2 regions of the Mesorhizobium sp. BHbdii genome follow, and region 1 is predicted to be linked to the other one. Evidence: predicted binding sites of a transcription regulator. Region 1 holds the regulator's gene; the other holds the start of a gene.
What was found. The regulator PhoB, encoded in region 1, activates phosphate uptake and scavenging genes when phosphate is short. The targets are predictions, from matches to a motif close to TGTCATNNANCTGTCAT.

Region 1 (7,371 bases):
GATGATCAGCGCGTTGGCGCCCTGCGAGATCAGGCTTTCGACGTCGGTCAGCTGCTTGCCGGGATTGGACTGTGCATCGGCGGAAATATACTTGTCGCCCGCGGCCTCGATCGCCGACTTCATGGCGGCTTCGTCAGTCTTCCAGCGCTCTTCCTGGAAGTTCGACCACGAAACACCAATGACCTTGTCCTTCGCCTGTGCGACCGACGCGAGCGTCAGCGACATGGCGATCCCCGCCAGAATGGCGGCTGTGAATCTCTTCATGATATTCCTCCTGCGCCGCGTACGGCGCGACCAACTGGCCCGAAGGCCTGCACAAAGGATCCAACGCCGAAGCACTGTCAACATGAATTCTGATGGATTTTGGTGTCTGCCGGCTTTTTTTCGAGCCTCGGAATAAACAATGACAGGTCCTTCTGCTTCTGCCAGTGTTTGTCGGCCTGACGGCTTCCGATTCATGAGCGGCCGCGGCAATAGGGAGGACGCTAAACAATGTCGGTTGGGATCCGCCATGACGATTTGCGCCGGCGCAACCGGGCGATGGTTATTTCGGCCGTACGCCGCGCAGGGCAGCCGTCACGGACCGAGATCGCCGCAACCACCGGCCTCAGCCATTCGACCATATCGGCGATCTCTTCCGACCTGATCCACGAAGGCATCCTGGCCGAGAGCAAGGCGAGTGAGACCGTTTCGCTGAAACGTGGCCGGCCGCAGGTTGGCCTCAGCCTCAATCCGGAAGCCGCTGCGGTATTGGCCGTCGTGTTGTCGCTGAATTCCCTTTCGGTCGCTGTCATCGACTATGCCGGACAAGTGGTCGCCGAGAAACAGCGCCGGCTGGACACGCTGACCATGTCGCGCGACGAGCTGATCGATGAATGTGTCGCCATCGTCCGGCGCCGGCTCGAAGACCCCGACCTCGACGTCCAAAACGTCGCCCGCATCGCGCTGGCGATCCAGGGTATTACCGATTCCCATGCGCGCGCCATGTTGTGGTCGCCGATCACGCCGCAGACGAACATCGCCTTCGCCGACATTCTGGAACGCGAGTTCGGCATCCCGGCCATCATGGAGAACGACTGCAACATGATGGCCGTGGCGCTGCGCTGGCGCGACCCGGATCGCTACCGCGACGATTTCATCGCCATCCTGCTCTCGCATGGCATCGGTATGGGGCTGGTGCTGAAGGGCGAGCTGTTCACCGGCACCCATTCCTCAGGCGGCGAATTCGGCCACATGATTCATCGGCCGGGCGGCGCGCTTTGCCGCTGCGGGCGGCGCGGTTGCGTCGAGGCTTATGCCGGCAATTACGCTATCTGGCGCAACGCAAGGCAATTGAGCGAGAACGCCGAGCCGGTCGCCGATGTCAGCGACGCCGAGATGCGGGCACTGGCGGCCCGGGCGCGCGAGACGGACGGACCGGAGCGCGAAGCCTACCGCAAGGCCGGCGAGGCGCTCGGCTTCGGGCTCGGCAGCCTGTTCGCGCTGATCGATCCGGCGCCGGTCGCCATGGTCGGTCCCAGCGCTGCCGCCTTCGACCTGATCGAGCCGGCCCTGCGCGAGGCCATCGCCCAGACCGCCGGCGGCGAGCATTCGGGTTCGATTTCCTTCGACACCGAGCCGAACGAACTGCCGCTGATCCGAGAAGGCTGCGCCATGCGGGCGCTGAGCTTCGTCGACCAGGAGATCTTCGGGCCGAGCATCCAGGCACGAGCCGGTTCGGTCGGAAAGAACGTGGCTTGAACTCGAAGGCAGGGATCCCCGGATCGCGACTTGGGGTGTGTTGAGATTCAGGTCAGGCCGAGTCGAGAATGGTGGGTTCCGAGAACGGAGCGGAGCGTACTTTTGGGTACGTGAGCACCGGAAGCGCAGGAAGCCGGCGTTCGCAGGCCCGGCACCACCTGAATATCAGCACATCCCTAGTCTTCCCTGATGGCATAGCCCGCGCCGCGGATGGTGCGGATGACATCGGGCATGCGACCATTGTTGACCGCCTTGCGCAACCGGCCGACATGGACGTCCACCGTGCGCTCGTCGATGTAGATCGTCTCGCCCCAGACATTGTCGAGCAACTGGCTGCGCGAGAAGACCCGACCCGGGTGCCGCATCATGAATTCGAGCAGCCGGAATTCGGTCGGCCCGAGCCGGATCTCGCTCTTCTTGCGATAGACCCTGTGCGATTCGCGATCGAGCATGATGTCGCCGACCTTCAGCACGCTGGACAGTACTTCCGGCTTGGCGCGGCGCAGCAGCGCCTTGACCCTGGCCATGAATTCCGGTGTCGAGAACGGCTTGACCAGATAGTCGTCGGCCCCGGTGGAAAGGCCGCGCACCCGGTCGCTCTCCTCGCCGCGCGCGGTCAGCATGATGATCGGCAGCCGCTCGGTTTCGGGACGCACCCGAAGGCGCCGGCAAAGCTCGATGCCCGAAACCGCCGGCACCATCCAGTCGAGCACCAGAAGATCGGGCACATTTTCCTGCAGCCGGATTTCGGCCTCGTCGCCGCGCGTCACCACCTCGACCTGATAGCCTTCGGATTCCAGATTGTAGCGGAGGAGGACGCCCAGCGGCTCTTCATCCTCCACCACCATGATGCGCGGCGCGATCATCGGCCGGTCACTCCTGTCATGTCGCCGGCGCCGACATCGTCGTTTCGTCGAGCTTCGGGCGATCCGCCGGCAATTGCTCCCCGGTCACGACAAAGTAGGCGTTTTCGGCTATGTTGGTGACATGATCGCCGATGCGTTCGAGATTCTTGGCGCAAAACAGAAGATGCGTGCAGGCGGTGATGTTGCGCGGATCCTCCATCATGTAGGTCAGGAGTTCGCGGAAAACCGCGGTGTATTTCACGTCGATCTTCTGGTCGTCGGCGCGCAGTTCTTTCAAAGCGCCGGCATTGCGCGACACATAGTGCTCAACCACCCCGCGGAGCTGCACAAGAACGAGATCCGCCATCGCGTCGATACCGTGCGACAGATTACGCGGCGTGGCGCTCTGCCCGACTGCGCTGACCCGCTTGGCTATGTTTTTGGCCAAATCGCCGATGCGCTCGAGATCACCGGCCATGCGGATTGCGCCGACCACGGCGCGCAGATCTTGCGCCATCGGCTGCCGCTTGGCGATCAGCGTGATCGCGCTATCGTCGAGTTCGCGCTGCCGCGCATCCATGATCGCGTCGTCCGAGACGACACGCTGCGCCATCGCATTGTCTGACGCAAGCAACGCGCGGATCGAGGCTGCGACCATCGCGGCGGCGAGCTCGTCCATGTCGCGGATCAGCCTGTCGATGTGCTCCAGTTCCTCGTCGAAAGATGCGACGGTGTGTTCACCCATGATCCTGTCCTCGTGTTCGAAATTCGCTGCCGGACCGCTCAGCCGAACCGGCCGGTGATGTAGTCCTGGGTGCGCTTGTCGTCGGGATTGGTGAACATCTTGTCGGTTGCGCCCTCCTCGACCAGGTAGCCGAGATGGAACATCGCCGTGCGTTGCGACACGCGCGCTGCCTGCTGCATCGAGTGGGTGACGATGACGATCGTGTAGTTCTGGCGCAGTTCGTCGATTAGTTCCTCGACGCGGGCGGTGGCGATCGGATCCAGCGCCGAACAGGGCTCGTCCATCAGAATCACTTCCGGCGACACGGCGATGGCGCGCGCGATGCACAGGCGCTGCTGCTGTCCGCCGGAGAGACCGGTGCCCGACTCGAGCAGGCGATCCTTGACCTCGTTGAACAGACCGGCCTTCTTCAGGCTCGATTCAACGATGCCGTCCAACTCGGACTTGCTCCTGGCCAGGCCGTGAATGCGCGGACCGTAGGCGACGTTTTCATAGATCGACTTCGGAAACGGGTTCGGCTTCTGGAATACCATGCCGACGCGAGCTCGCAGCTCGACGACATCGATTTTCGGGTCGTAAACATCCTCGCCGTCGAGCGTTATCTTGCCGCTCACCCGCGCGATATCGATCGTGTCGTTCATTCGGTTCAGGCAACGCAGGAAGGTCGACTTGCCACAGCCCGATGGGCCGATCAACGCCGTCACCTGGTTCTCGCGGACATCGAGGTCCACGTCGAACAGAGCTCGCTTCTCGCCGTAATGAACAGAGACCTTTTCGCCCTTCATCTTGATCGAAGGGGCATTGGTTCCGCTGCTCAGTTTCTGTTCGACGCCGGCTTCCGTCATGATGTTCATATCCTCTACCCCTTACCAGCGCCGCTCGAAGCGCCTGCGCAGTATCACCGCAATGGCGTTCATGATGACCAAAAACAGCAGCAAAATCAAAATCGCCGCCGAAGTCTTCTGCTGGAATCCAGCTTCCGGGAAATCCGCCCACATGAATATCTGCACCGGCAGGATCGTCGCGGGATCGGTAAAGCCGCCGGGAATGTCGACGATGAAGGCGACCATGCCGATCATCAGCAACGGCGCGGTTTCGCCCAGCGCATGCGCCATTCCGAGAATGGTGCCGGTCATGATGCCCGGCATCGCCAGCGGCAGGACGTGATGGAATACGGTCTGGACCTTGGACGCTCCGATGCCAAGCGCTGCCTCGCGGATCGACGGCGGCACGGCGCGCAGCGAAGCGCGCGAGGCGATAATGATGATCGGCAGGGTCATCAGCGCCAGCACCATGCCGCCGACCACCGGGGCCGAGCGCGGCATGCCGAAGAAATTCAGGAATACGGCAAGTCCAAGCAGGCCGAAGACGATCGAAGGCACAGCCGCCAGATTGTTGATATTCACTTCGATGATCGTCGTCAGCCGGTTCTTGGGCGCAAATTCCTCAAGATAGATAGCCGCCGAAACGCCGATCGGAAAGGCGATGGCGAGCGTAACGATCATGGTCAGGAACGATCCGACGACCGCGCCCCAAACACCGGCCAGTTCCGGCTCGCGGCTTGCGCCGGTGAAGAAGAAGATCGAGTTGAATCGGCTTTCGATTAGGCCGGCGCTCTTCAGCGTGTCGAGCCAGACGATCTCCTTGTCGGAAATCTTTCGCGATGCTTCCGGCGTATCGATGACGCGCAGGAATGCCTCGCCGCTCGCGGCGGGCGCCGTGCTGTCCAGCGCCTCGATCACCGTGCCCTTTGCGACCGCCGTCCTGTTGGGCCCCGGCGACAGCGCGGTGAGCTTGACCGTGCCGCCGTTGAACACGACCAGCAGCGATGATGCACCGCTCGTCAGCGTGAGCATGCCGTTTTCGCCTTCGGTCGCACCACGGCCGCGCGCCAGCGCCAGCATGGCATCGTCGCCGAAGGTCAGATCGATGTCGCCGCTGGTTTTCGAAGGCGTGACGCTTGTCGAAATCGCTTCGTCCGAACCGACGTCGGCCAGCAAACCCTTAAGATAGAGGTCAGCAAAATCGTCAACTGGAACCGCATAGTCCACCGTTCCTCCGAGCATCCCCGGATTAGCCGCAATATCCTTGCGCAGGAAGACGCCTGTGCCGGTGGAAATCAGCCCGCGCAGCAGACGCCTGTCCTGACGGCTCGTAACATCCGGAAATCTCGCCGCAAGCGCTTCCTGAGCGATGGCGTCGTAGTTCACTGCATCGAGTTTTGCCGGGTCGACCTTGGCCGCCGAAAGGTCAATCGGCAGCGTCAGATAGTTCTGCCGCAGCGCCGGGATCGCCTGCGTCACGATCGTCGACAGGAGCAGCACAAGGAATAGGCCGGCCAACGCGACGGCTCCGGCGCCAAGCCATTTGAACCACGTTTCCGTGCGGTAACGACCCTTCAGCCGCGCCTTCGCGGCACCGTCGGTATGAATGCTGACCGGCCGTCCGACGGCGCCGAATGACGAGATCGCATCAGTCATATTGCTCTCGGTATTTCTGGACGACGCGCAAAGCGACGATGTTGAGGGTAAGCGTGATGCAGAACAGCACCAGGCCGAGTGCGAAGGCTGCCAGCGTCTTGGCGCTGTCGAACTCCTGATCGCCCACCAGCAGCGTCACGATCTGCACGGTCACGGTGGTGACCGCTTCGAGCGGGTTGGCCGTGAGGTTTGCCGCCAGCCCCGCCGCCATGACCACGATCATTGTTTCGCCGATTGCGCGGCTGACGGCAAGCAGCATCGCTGAAACGATGCCCGGAAGGGCAGCAGGAAGGACCACCTTGCGGATGGTTTCCGACTTGGTCGCGCCGAGGCCGGCGGAACCGTCTCTCAGGGATTGCGGAACGGCGTTGATCACATCATCGGAAAGCGAGGAAACGAAGGGAATGATCATGATACCCATGACCACGCCTGCGGCGAGCGCAGATTCGGACGCGACGTTGAGGCCCAGGCTTTCGCCGATACCGCGGAAGTAGGGCGCAACTGTCAGCGCGGCGAAGAAGCCGTAGACGACGGTCGGAATGCCGGCGAGGATTTCCAGTACCGGCTTTGCGACCGCGCGGACGCTTTTGGAGGCGTAATCCGAAAGGTAGATCGCAGCCATCAGCCCGATAGGCGCAGCCACCAGCATGGCGATGAAGGTGATGAGCAGCGTGCCGGCAAAGAGCGGCACCATGCCAAAGATGTCCTGGTTGACCGCCCCGGCTTCCGCTCCGGCGCCGGTGAAGGCGCTCTGCGGCGACCAATGCGTGCCGAACAGGAACTTGTAGAACGGCACCTGTTGGAAGAACCGCAGGGATTCGAAGATGAGCGAGAGAACGATGCCGACCGTCGTCAGGATCGCGACCACCGAACAGGCGATCAAGAATACGCGAAGAACGCGCTCGACCACGTGGCGCGCCCGGTAGGCCTGTGCGATGCGCGAATAGGCCCAGTAAAATCCGGACGCGGAAAGCACGAGCGAGGCGGCCCAGATGATCCAGGTGCTGGTCGTATGGATCGATTTGTAGACGGCGGCAGCCGCATCTTTCGTGGGATCGGCGAAGCCGACAAGCCCGCCAAAGGCCATCGCGCGAGCGTCGCGGATGAAAGCTTCGACCTGCGGAATGCCCATTCCCGACAGTTCGGTGGAGAAGCGGTCGGCAATGATCGACGATTCAATTCCCGGCGTGACCAGCGACCACAACAAGATCGCAAGCAGCGCGGGACCGGCAGCAAAAAGTGCCAGAAACATGCCATGTTGGCCAGGCAGCGAATGCAATCGCGCGACGTCGCCATTGACACTGGCAACGGCGCGTCTCCGGCCGATCAAATAGGCCGCAGCTGCCAGAACCAACAGAAGAACAACGAGATAACCGACCATGATTCAGGACGTCCCCTCGACCGCCGGTCATTCACCGGCTCAAAGCACGGGACCTTGGCCCCGCGCTTTGGGCTTTAGAGCATGAGGGTCAGAGCGGATATACGCCCGGACCCCGAAACCTCAGGAACCCATGCCCTTCAGGGCCTTGGCGTTTTCGGCCCACTTGGCGCGCTCGGCGTC
Region 2 (7,371 bases), 130 kb from region 1:
ACCCCCTTCACGGCTTCGACGCCGCCGGGATAGACCTTCTTCACGTCCTTCAGATCGACGGTCGCCATCGGCTTCTCACTTTTCGGATTCGACCAGGCCGCGCACGAACCAGCGTTGCATCAGCACGACCACCAGGATCGGCGGCACGATGGCCAGCATCGCCGTGACCATGACCAGGTGCCATTCGGTATCGGCATCGGCGAAAGAAACCATCTTTCTCAGCGCGATGACGATGGTGTTCATATCGTTGCTGTTGGTGACGAGCAGCGGCCAAAGATACTGCGTCCAGCCGTAGATGAAGAGGATCACGAAAAGCGCCGCGATGTTGGTGCGCGACAGCGGCAAGAGGATATCGAAGAAGAACCGCCATGGCCCGGCACCATCGACACGCGCCGCCTCGACCAATTCGCCCGGTATGGTCATGAAGAACTGGCGGAACAGCAGCGTCGCGGTGGCGGAGGCAATCAGCGGGATGATCAGGCCGGCGTAGGTGTCGATCATGCCGAGGTCGACCATAACCTTGTAGGTCGGCAGGATGCGCACCTCAACGGGAAGCATCAAGGTGATGAAGATCAGCCAGAAGAAGGTCATGCGCAAGGGAAAGCGGAAGAACACGATCGCATAGGCCGACAGGATCGAGATGAAGATCTTTCCCACCGCGACGCCGAGCGCCATGACCGTGGTGTTGAGGAGCAGTTGGCCGACGCTGACACCGCCGATGCGGCCAATACCGCCGAACAGCGCCTCGCTGTAATTGTTCCAGAGCTGGCCGCCGGGCAAGAGCGGCAGCGGCGGCCTGAAGATGGTTTGCAGCGTGTGGGTCGAGGCAACGAAAGTGTAGTAGATCGGAAAAGCCACAATCAATATGCCAAGGATGAGCACGGCATGGGCGATGAAGGTGCGGAGCGGGGACTGGCCGATCATCGCTGCCCTCAACCGTAATGGACTTTGCGTTCCACGTAGCGGAACTGGATGGCGGTGAGCGCAATGACGATGGCCATCAGTATGACCGACTGCGCCGCCGAGTCACCCAGGATCAGATTGACGAAGCCGTCATTGTAGACCTTGTAGACCAGCGTCTCGGTCGTCTTGCCCGGCCCGCCGCCGGTGACGGCATGAACGATGCCGAACGTGTCGAACAGCGCATAGACAGTGTTGACGACCAGCAGGAAAAAGGTCGTCGGCGCAAGCAGCGGGAAGACGATAGTCCAGAAGCGCTTGGTCTCGCCGGCGCCATCCATCGCCGCCGCCTCGATCAGCGTTTTCGGCACCGCCTGCAGGCCGGCGACGAAGAACAGGAAATTGTAGCTGATCTGCTTCCAGGCAGCCGCCGACACCAGCAGGATCATGGCGTGGGTGCCGTTGAGGAGCGGGTCCCATGCGATGCCGAGGCTTCTCAGCAAATACGCCAACGAGCCGATCGAAGGATTGAACAGAAACAGCCACAGCATGCCGGCAATCGCCGGCGCCACGGCATAGGGCCATATCAACAATGTGCGGTACAGGCCTTTGCCGCGCACGGCCTTCTCGGCCATGACCGCAAGCAAAAGAGCCACGCCCATCGCAACGATCGCGGTCGCAAGCGAAAACACTACGGTGACGTGGATCGAGTTGAGGTAGGCCGGATCGGCCAGCACCTTGCGGAAATTGGCGAACCAGACGAACCTGGTCCTCAGCCCGAACGGGTCTTGCCGGAGCATCGACTGGTAAAGCGCCTGACCGGCCGGCCAGTAGAAGAAAACCAGTGTTATGGCGAGTTGTGGCGCCACCAGCAGGTAGGGCAGGATCTTGTTGGGAAAGACGATGCGTGGAGACAGGCTGATTTCCCTCGCTATCCAGGAATCGCCCACGCGAGCTCGCGTGGGCGATATTCCAATCGATTGACCGAGATAATCTCGTCAGTTCTCGAGCGCTTCCTCGATCGCGGCGTTGCCGCGCGTGACCGCATTGTCGAGCGCCTGCTGAGCGGTTTGCTGGCCGGCCAGCATCTTCTCGAACTCCTCGTTCTGGATATCGCGCACCTGCGGCAGATTCGGCAGGCGCACGCCCTTCGAGTTATCGGTCGGCGCCTTGCCCGTCATCTGCAGGATGGGTGTCTCGCGGCCGGGGTTTTTGTCATAGAAGCCTGATTTCTTGGTCGCCTCGTAGGCGGCGAGCGTCACCGGCAGGTATCCCGACTTCTGGTGCAGATATTCCTGCACATCGGTCTTGGACAGATAGGCGAAGAAGGTCGCGACGCCCTTGTATTGCTCGTCCGACTTGTTGCCGAAGACCCACAGGCTGGCGCCGCCCGGCGTGGTGTTCTGCGGTGCGCCCTTGGCGTCGGTGTCGTAGGGAAGCTGGCCGATGCCATAGTTCATGCCGGACTTGACGATGTCGCCGAGGCCGCCCGACGATTCGGTGAAGATGCCGCATTCGCCGGCCAGGAAGATCTGCTTGGCTTCGGAGGTGCGCCCGCCATATTTGAAGGTGCCGTCCTTGGCGAGGTCTGTGAGCGCCTGGAAGTGGTTGACGAAAATCGGCGCATTGATCTTGAGCTCGACATCACCGCCGGCCAGGCCGTTTTGCTGGGTGGCCCAGGGCACGTCATTCCACGCCGCAAAGTTCTCGAGATGGATCCAGGTCAGCCAGGTCGAGGTGTAGCCGCATGAGGCGGCGCCGCTCGCCTTGATCTTCTTGGCAGCTTCCCACACCTCATTCCAGGTCTTGGGCGGGTTGTTCACATCGAGACCCGCCTTCTGGAAGATGTCCTTGTTGTAATAGAGGATCGGCGAGGAGGAGTTGTAGGGGAAGGACAGCATGGTGCCGTCAGGCTTCGAATAATAGCCGACGATGCCGGGCAGATACTGGCTCTTGTCGAAGGTCATCCCGGCACCGGTCATCACCTCGGCCACCGGCTTGATCGCACCCTCGGCCGCCATCATCACGCCGGTGCCGACATCGAACACCTGGAGAATATCGGGCGCCTGTCCGGCGCGGAAGGCAGCGATGCCGGCATTCAGCGTCTCGGGATAGGTGCCCTTGAACACCGGAACCAGCTCATAGTCGCTCTGGCTGGCGTTGAAATCCTTAGAGATCTTGTCGACGACTTCGGCGTTGGCGCCGGTCATGGCGTGCCACCAGCTGATCTGCGTGACGGCGAAAGCGGAAGTGGTGGAAAGCAGGGTCAAGGTGGCGGCGACACCGGCCGCGAAGCCGAAGAACTTCATGTTTCATCTCCCGTTTTGTCATTGGCGAAAGGGCACTCTCGCAAAGGCAATATGTGCCGCTCGTGACAATTGGACAACGGTTTTGTTGCGGATCGATGAACTCGATCTCCACGTAAAGTGGTGCACGCTTGCGAATGAGAGCTGATGGAAAGGGATTGCCAAGCCGGCTTACGGCTCGAACAAGGCGACGAAGATCGGCAACAATCGCTGACGCCTAGTCCGACTTTCCGAGCGCTGTCACGAGCAGCCGCTTGGCGTCCGGTCCCGACCATTCGGCCGGGCCGTTCATGTGAGCGATCAGGCAGCCTTCGCCGTCGATCAGCATGGTGACCGGCAGGCCGAGCGCCAGGCCGCGCGTCTTGAGATTGTTGAACAGCGCCATCGTCGAATCGCGGTAGTAGCCGAGCGCCTTGACGCCGGTTTCCTCGAGGAACTTCTTCGGCTTGGCGTCGTCGCCGACATCGACGTTGACCGCGACGACCTCGAAGGCATCGCTGCCCATTTCTTTTTGCAGCGCGTCGAGCGCCGGCATTTCGGCGCGGCAGGGTGCGCACCATGTCGCCCACAGATTGAGCAGCAACGTCTTGCCGGCATGGTCGGCGAGCGTCATCGGCTTGCCGCCAGGGTCGTTGAAGGCAAGGCCCTTCAGCGATTGCGGCGGATCAGCCGGCAAAAGTGCTGCCACCTGGCCGGTGGCAGCCGCCGCGACCGTCTTGGCGCGGTCGGCCTTGGCGGCGCAGGCGACATCGTCCTTGCTGTCGCCAATGGCGACTGGCACGGGCGCGTTGTTGCCAGAACCGCTCTCGCTGACATATACCGCGACCGCGCCCGCAAGCACGCCCGCCACCAAAGCGGCGAGGATGAGGCGCGGGGCCGGGAAAAATCGATTGCCGTCTGCCATTTTCTAAAAACTGCTCCGGAGCACGGGTTATAGCGATGAGCGACAAGAAGGCCAGCAACCAGATGTGGGGCGGACGTTTTGCCTCGGGTCCGGCCGCGATCATGGAAGCGATCAACGCGTCGATCTCGTTCGACCGCAAACTCTATGCGCAGGATATCAGAGGCTCGATCGCCCATAGCGAGATGCTGGCGCAAACGGGCATTATTTCGACGGCCGATCAAGAAAAAATCGCTCACGGGCTGAACACGATCCTGGCAGAGATCGAAGCTGGCACGTTCGAGTTCTCGACCAGGCTGGAAGACATCCACATGAATGTCGAGGCCCGCCTTGCCGAGCTGATCGGCCCGGCCGCCGGCCGCCTGCATACCGCCCGCTCCCGCAACGACCAGGTAGCGGTCGATCTCAGGCTGTGGGTCAAAGACGAATGCTTTCGCGTCGCCGAGGCGCTGAAGGGCCTGATCACGGCGTTCCTGGAACGGGCCGAGGAGCATGCGGCGACGGTGATGCCGGGCTTCACCCACATGCAGGCGGCGCAGCCGGTGACCTTCGGCCACCACTGCATGGCCTATGTCGAGATGTTTTCGCGCGACCTGTCGCGTGTCCGCGACGCCATCGAACGGATGGACGAAAGCCCGCTCGGTGCGGCCGCCCTTGCCGGCACAAGCTTTCCGATCGACCGGCACCAGACGGCCAAGGCGCTCGGCTTCCGCGAACCGATGCGCAACTCGCTGGACAGCGTTTCGGACCGCGATTTCGCACTGGAATTCTTGGGGCTAGCGGCGATCTGCGCGACGCATCTGTCGCGGCTGGCCGAAGAGATCATCATCTGGTCGACGCCGCAATTCGGCTTCGTCAGGCTGTCGGACTCATTCTCCACCGGCTCCTCGATCATGCCGCAGAAGAAGAACCCCGACGCCGCCGAGCTGGTGCGCGGCAAGACCGGCCGCGTCACCGGCCATCTGGTCGGCCTGCTGACGGTGATGAAGGGCATGCCGCTGACCTACGGCAAGGACATGCAGGAGGACAAGGAATCCGTGTTCGACGCCGCCGAGACGCTCGATCTGATGCTGGCGGCGATGACCGGCATGGTGCGCGACATGACGGTGAACGCGGCCGCCATGAAGAAGGCCGCCGGGTCAGGTTATTCGACCGCGACCGACCTTGCCGACTGGCTGGTGCGCACGCTCGGCCTGCCGTTCCGCGAGGCGCACCACGTCACCGGCCGCGCGGTGGCGCTGGCCGAGGAGAAGAAAATCGGGCTCGACAGGCTGCCGCTGGAAAACTTGCAGTCCATTCACCCCGGCATCACGGCGGACGTGTTTTCGGTGCTTGCCGTACAGGATTCGGTGAAGAGCCGCACGAGCTTCGGCGGCACCGCGCCGTCGGAGGTGAGGAAGCAGATCCGGTACTGGAAAAAGCACATCGCCAAGGCGTGATGCTCGTGCGGCGAATTCGAAATTCGCATCACGTTGGAGTAGCGCGGCGAGCGAATTTCGGATTCAAAAGCCGCACGAGTATTGATGAATTCTAGTGTGGTTTTGGATTTGAACTTCCTTGACGCGAATGCCATCAATGACAGGAACTTCTAATCCACCACACTAGGTGCAATGCCAGCAAAACTCGGCTAAAAGCGGCGGGCGAAAGTTTCAGACGGATGGATCGATGACCGCAAGCAGGATTTTGGTGACGCTGACGCTGCTGGTGGCGCTGGCAACCGTAACGGCCTGCGGCAGGAAAGCCGGCCTCGACACGCCCTATGAGGCGGCCGTGCAGGCGCGCAAGGACGCACAAAAGGCCGAGCAGCCCGTGCCGCCGGAGCCGGAAAAACCGGTCAAGGACAAGAAGTTCATTCTCGACCCGCTGATCTAGAGCCGATGAGATCGGCCGATCTTATCGGCTTCAACATCCGGAACCACTGTTGTGAACCATTTCGACTACCGCGACGGCGTGCTGCATGCCGAGGACGTGGCGATATCAGATATCGCCGCAAGCGTCGGCACGCCGTTCTATTGCTATTCGACGGCGACGCTGACCAGGCATTTCCGCGTGTTTGCGCAGGCCTTTGCCGGGCTCGACGCGCTGGTCTGCTACGCCATGAAGGCGAATTCCAACCAGGCGGTGCTAAAGATCCTGGCCAAGCTCGGCGCCGGCGCCGACGTGGTCTCGGAAGGCGAATTGCGCCGCGCCCTGGCCGCTGGCATTCCGGCCAACAAGATCCTGTTTTCGGGCGTCGGCAAGACCGCGCGCGAAATGGATGTTGCGCTCTCGGCCGGCATTCTGTGCTTCAACGTCGAATCCGAACCGGAACTTGAATTGCTGTCGGCCCGCACCACGGCACTGGGAAAGGTGGCTGCGATCTCGCTGCGCATCAATCCCGATGTCGACGCCAAGACCCACAAGAAGATCTCCACCGGCAAGGCCGAGAACAAGTTCGGCATTCCCTGGCAGAAGGCACGCCAGGTCTATGCCCGCGCAGCTGAACTGCCTGGCATAAAGGTCACCGGCATCGACACCCATATCGGCAGCCAGATCACCGAATTGCAGCCCTTCGACGACGCCTTCGCGCTGCTGGTGGAGCTGGTCGGCGTGCTGCGTGCCGACGGGCACGCCATCGAGCACATCGATCTCGGCGGTGGCCTCGGCATTCCCTACCGCGTCGACAACAGCCCACCCCCCTTGCCGGACGCTTATGCCCAGATCGTCAGAAAGCACGTCACCAAGCTGGGATTGAAGGTGATGTTCGAGCCGGGGCGGCTGATCGTCGGCAATGCCGGCATTCTTGTCTCGCAAGTGATCTTCGCGAAGGAGGGCGACGCCAAGAACTTCCTGGTCGTCGATGCCGCGATGAACGATCTGATCCGGCCGACGCTCTACGACGCCTTCCATGACATCAAGCCGGTGGTGCAGCAGCCGGCTGCGGCGCCGCGCATGACGGTCGACGTGGTCGGCCCGGTCTGCGAGACCGGCGATTATCTCGGCCTCGACCGCGACCTGCCCCGGCTGAAGGCCGGCGACCTGATCGCCGTCGCCACTGCCGGCGCCTACGGCGCGGTGCAGGCCGGCACCTACAACACCCGCCTGTTGGTGCCCGAAGTGCTGGTCGACGGCGATCGTTTCCACGTCGTGCGCCCGCGCCAGACCTATGACGCGCTGATCGGACTGGATTCGCTGCCCGACTGGCTGGAATAGACCCATGATCCCGAAAAAGTGGGAACCGGTTTTCGGAAAAGATCATGGTCAAACAAGAATAGATCGCCTGCA

Region 2: a site for PhoB is predicted at 3,272-3,288, ahead of ugpB (sn-glycerol-3-phosphate ABC transporter substrate-binding protein UgpB). Genes of this name have one in related genera too.

What each region holds. Positions count from the first base shown of each region.
Region 1 covers NZ_JBSPKX010000005.1:183,897-191,267, forward strand. The annotation lists gene xylF (D-xylose ABC transporter substrate-binding protein) at 1-264, opposite strand, end outside; gene ACWTU8_RS24365 (ROK family protein) at 493-1,740, shown strand; gene phoB (phosphate regulon transcriptional regulator PhoB) at 1,917-2,606, opposite strand; gene phoU (phosphate signaling complex protein PhoU) at 2,623-3,330, opposite strand; gene pstB (phosphate ABC transporter ATP-binding protein PstB) at 3,369-4,184, opposite strand; gene pstA (phosphate ABC transporter permease PstA) at 4,197-5,810, opposite strand; gene pstC (phosphate ABC transporter permease subunit PstC) at 5,803-7,191, opposite strand; gene ACWTU8_RS24395 (PstS family phosphate ABC transporter substrate-binding protein) at 7,312-7,371, opposite strand, start outside.
Region 2 covers NZ_JBSPKX010000005.1:55,486-62,856, forward strand. The annotation lists gene ACWTU8_RS23690 (sn-glycerol-3-phosphate import ATP-binding protein UgpC) at 1-68, opposite strand, end outside; gene ugpE (sn-glycerol-3-phosphate ABC transporter permease UgpE) at 76-924, opposite strand; gene ugpA (sn-glycerol-3-phosphate ABC transporter permease UgpA) at 933-1,817, opposite strand; gene ugpB (sn-glycerol-3-phosphate ABC transporter substrate-binding protein UgpB) at 1,899-3,209, opposite strand; gene tlpA (thiol:disulfide interchange protein TlpA) at 3,424-4,110, opposite strand; gene argH (argininosuccinate lyase) at 4,146-5,546, shown strand; gene ACWTU8_RS23720 (hypothetical protein) at 5,773-5,979, shown strand; gene lysA (diaminopimelate decarboxylase) at 6,031-7,299, shown strand.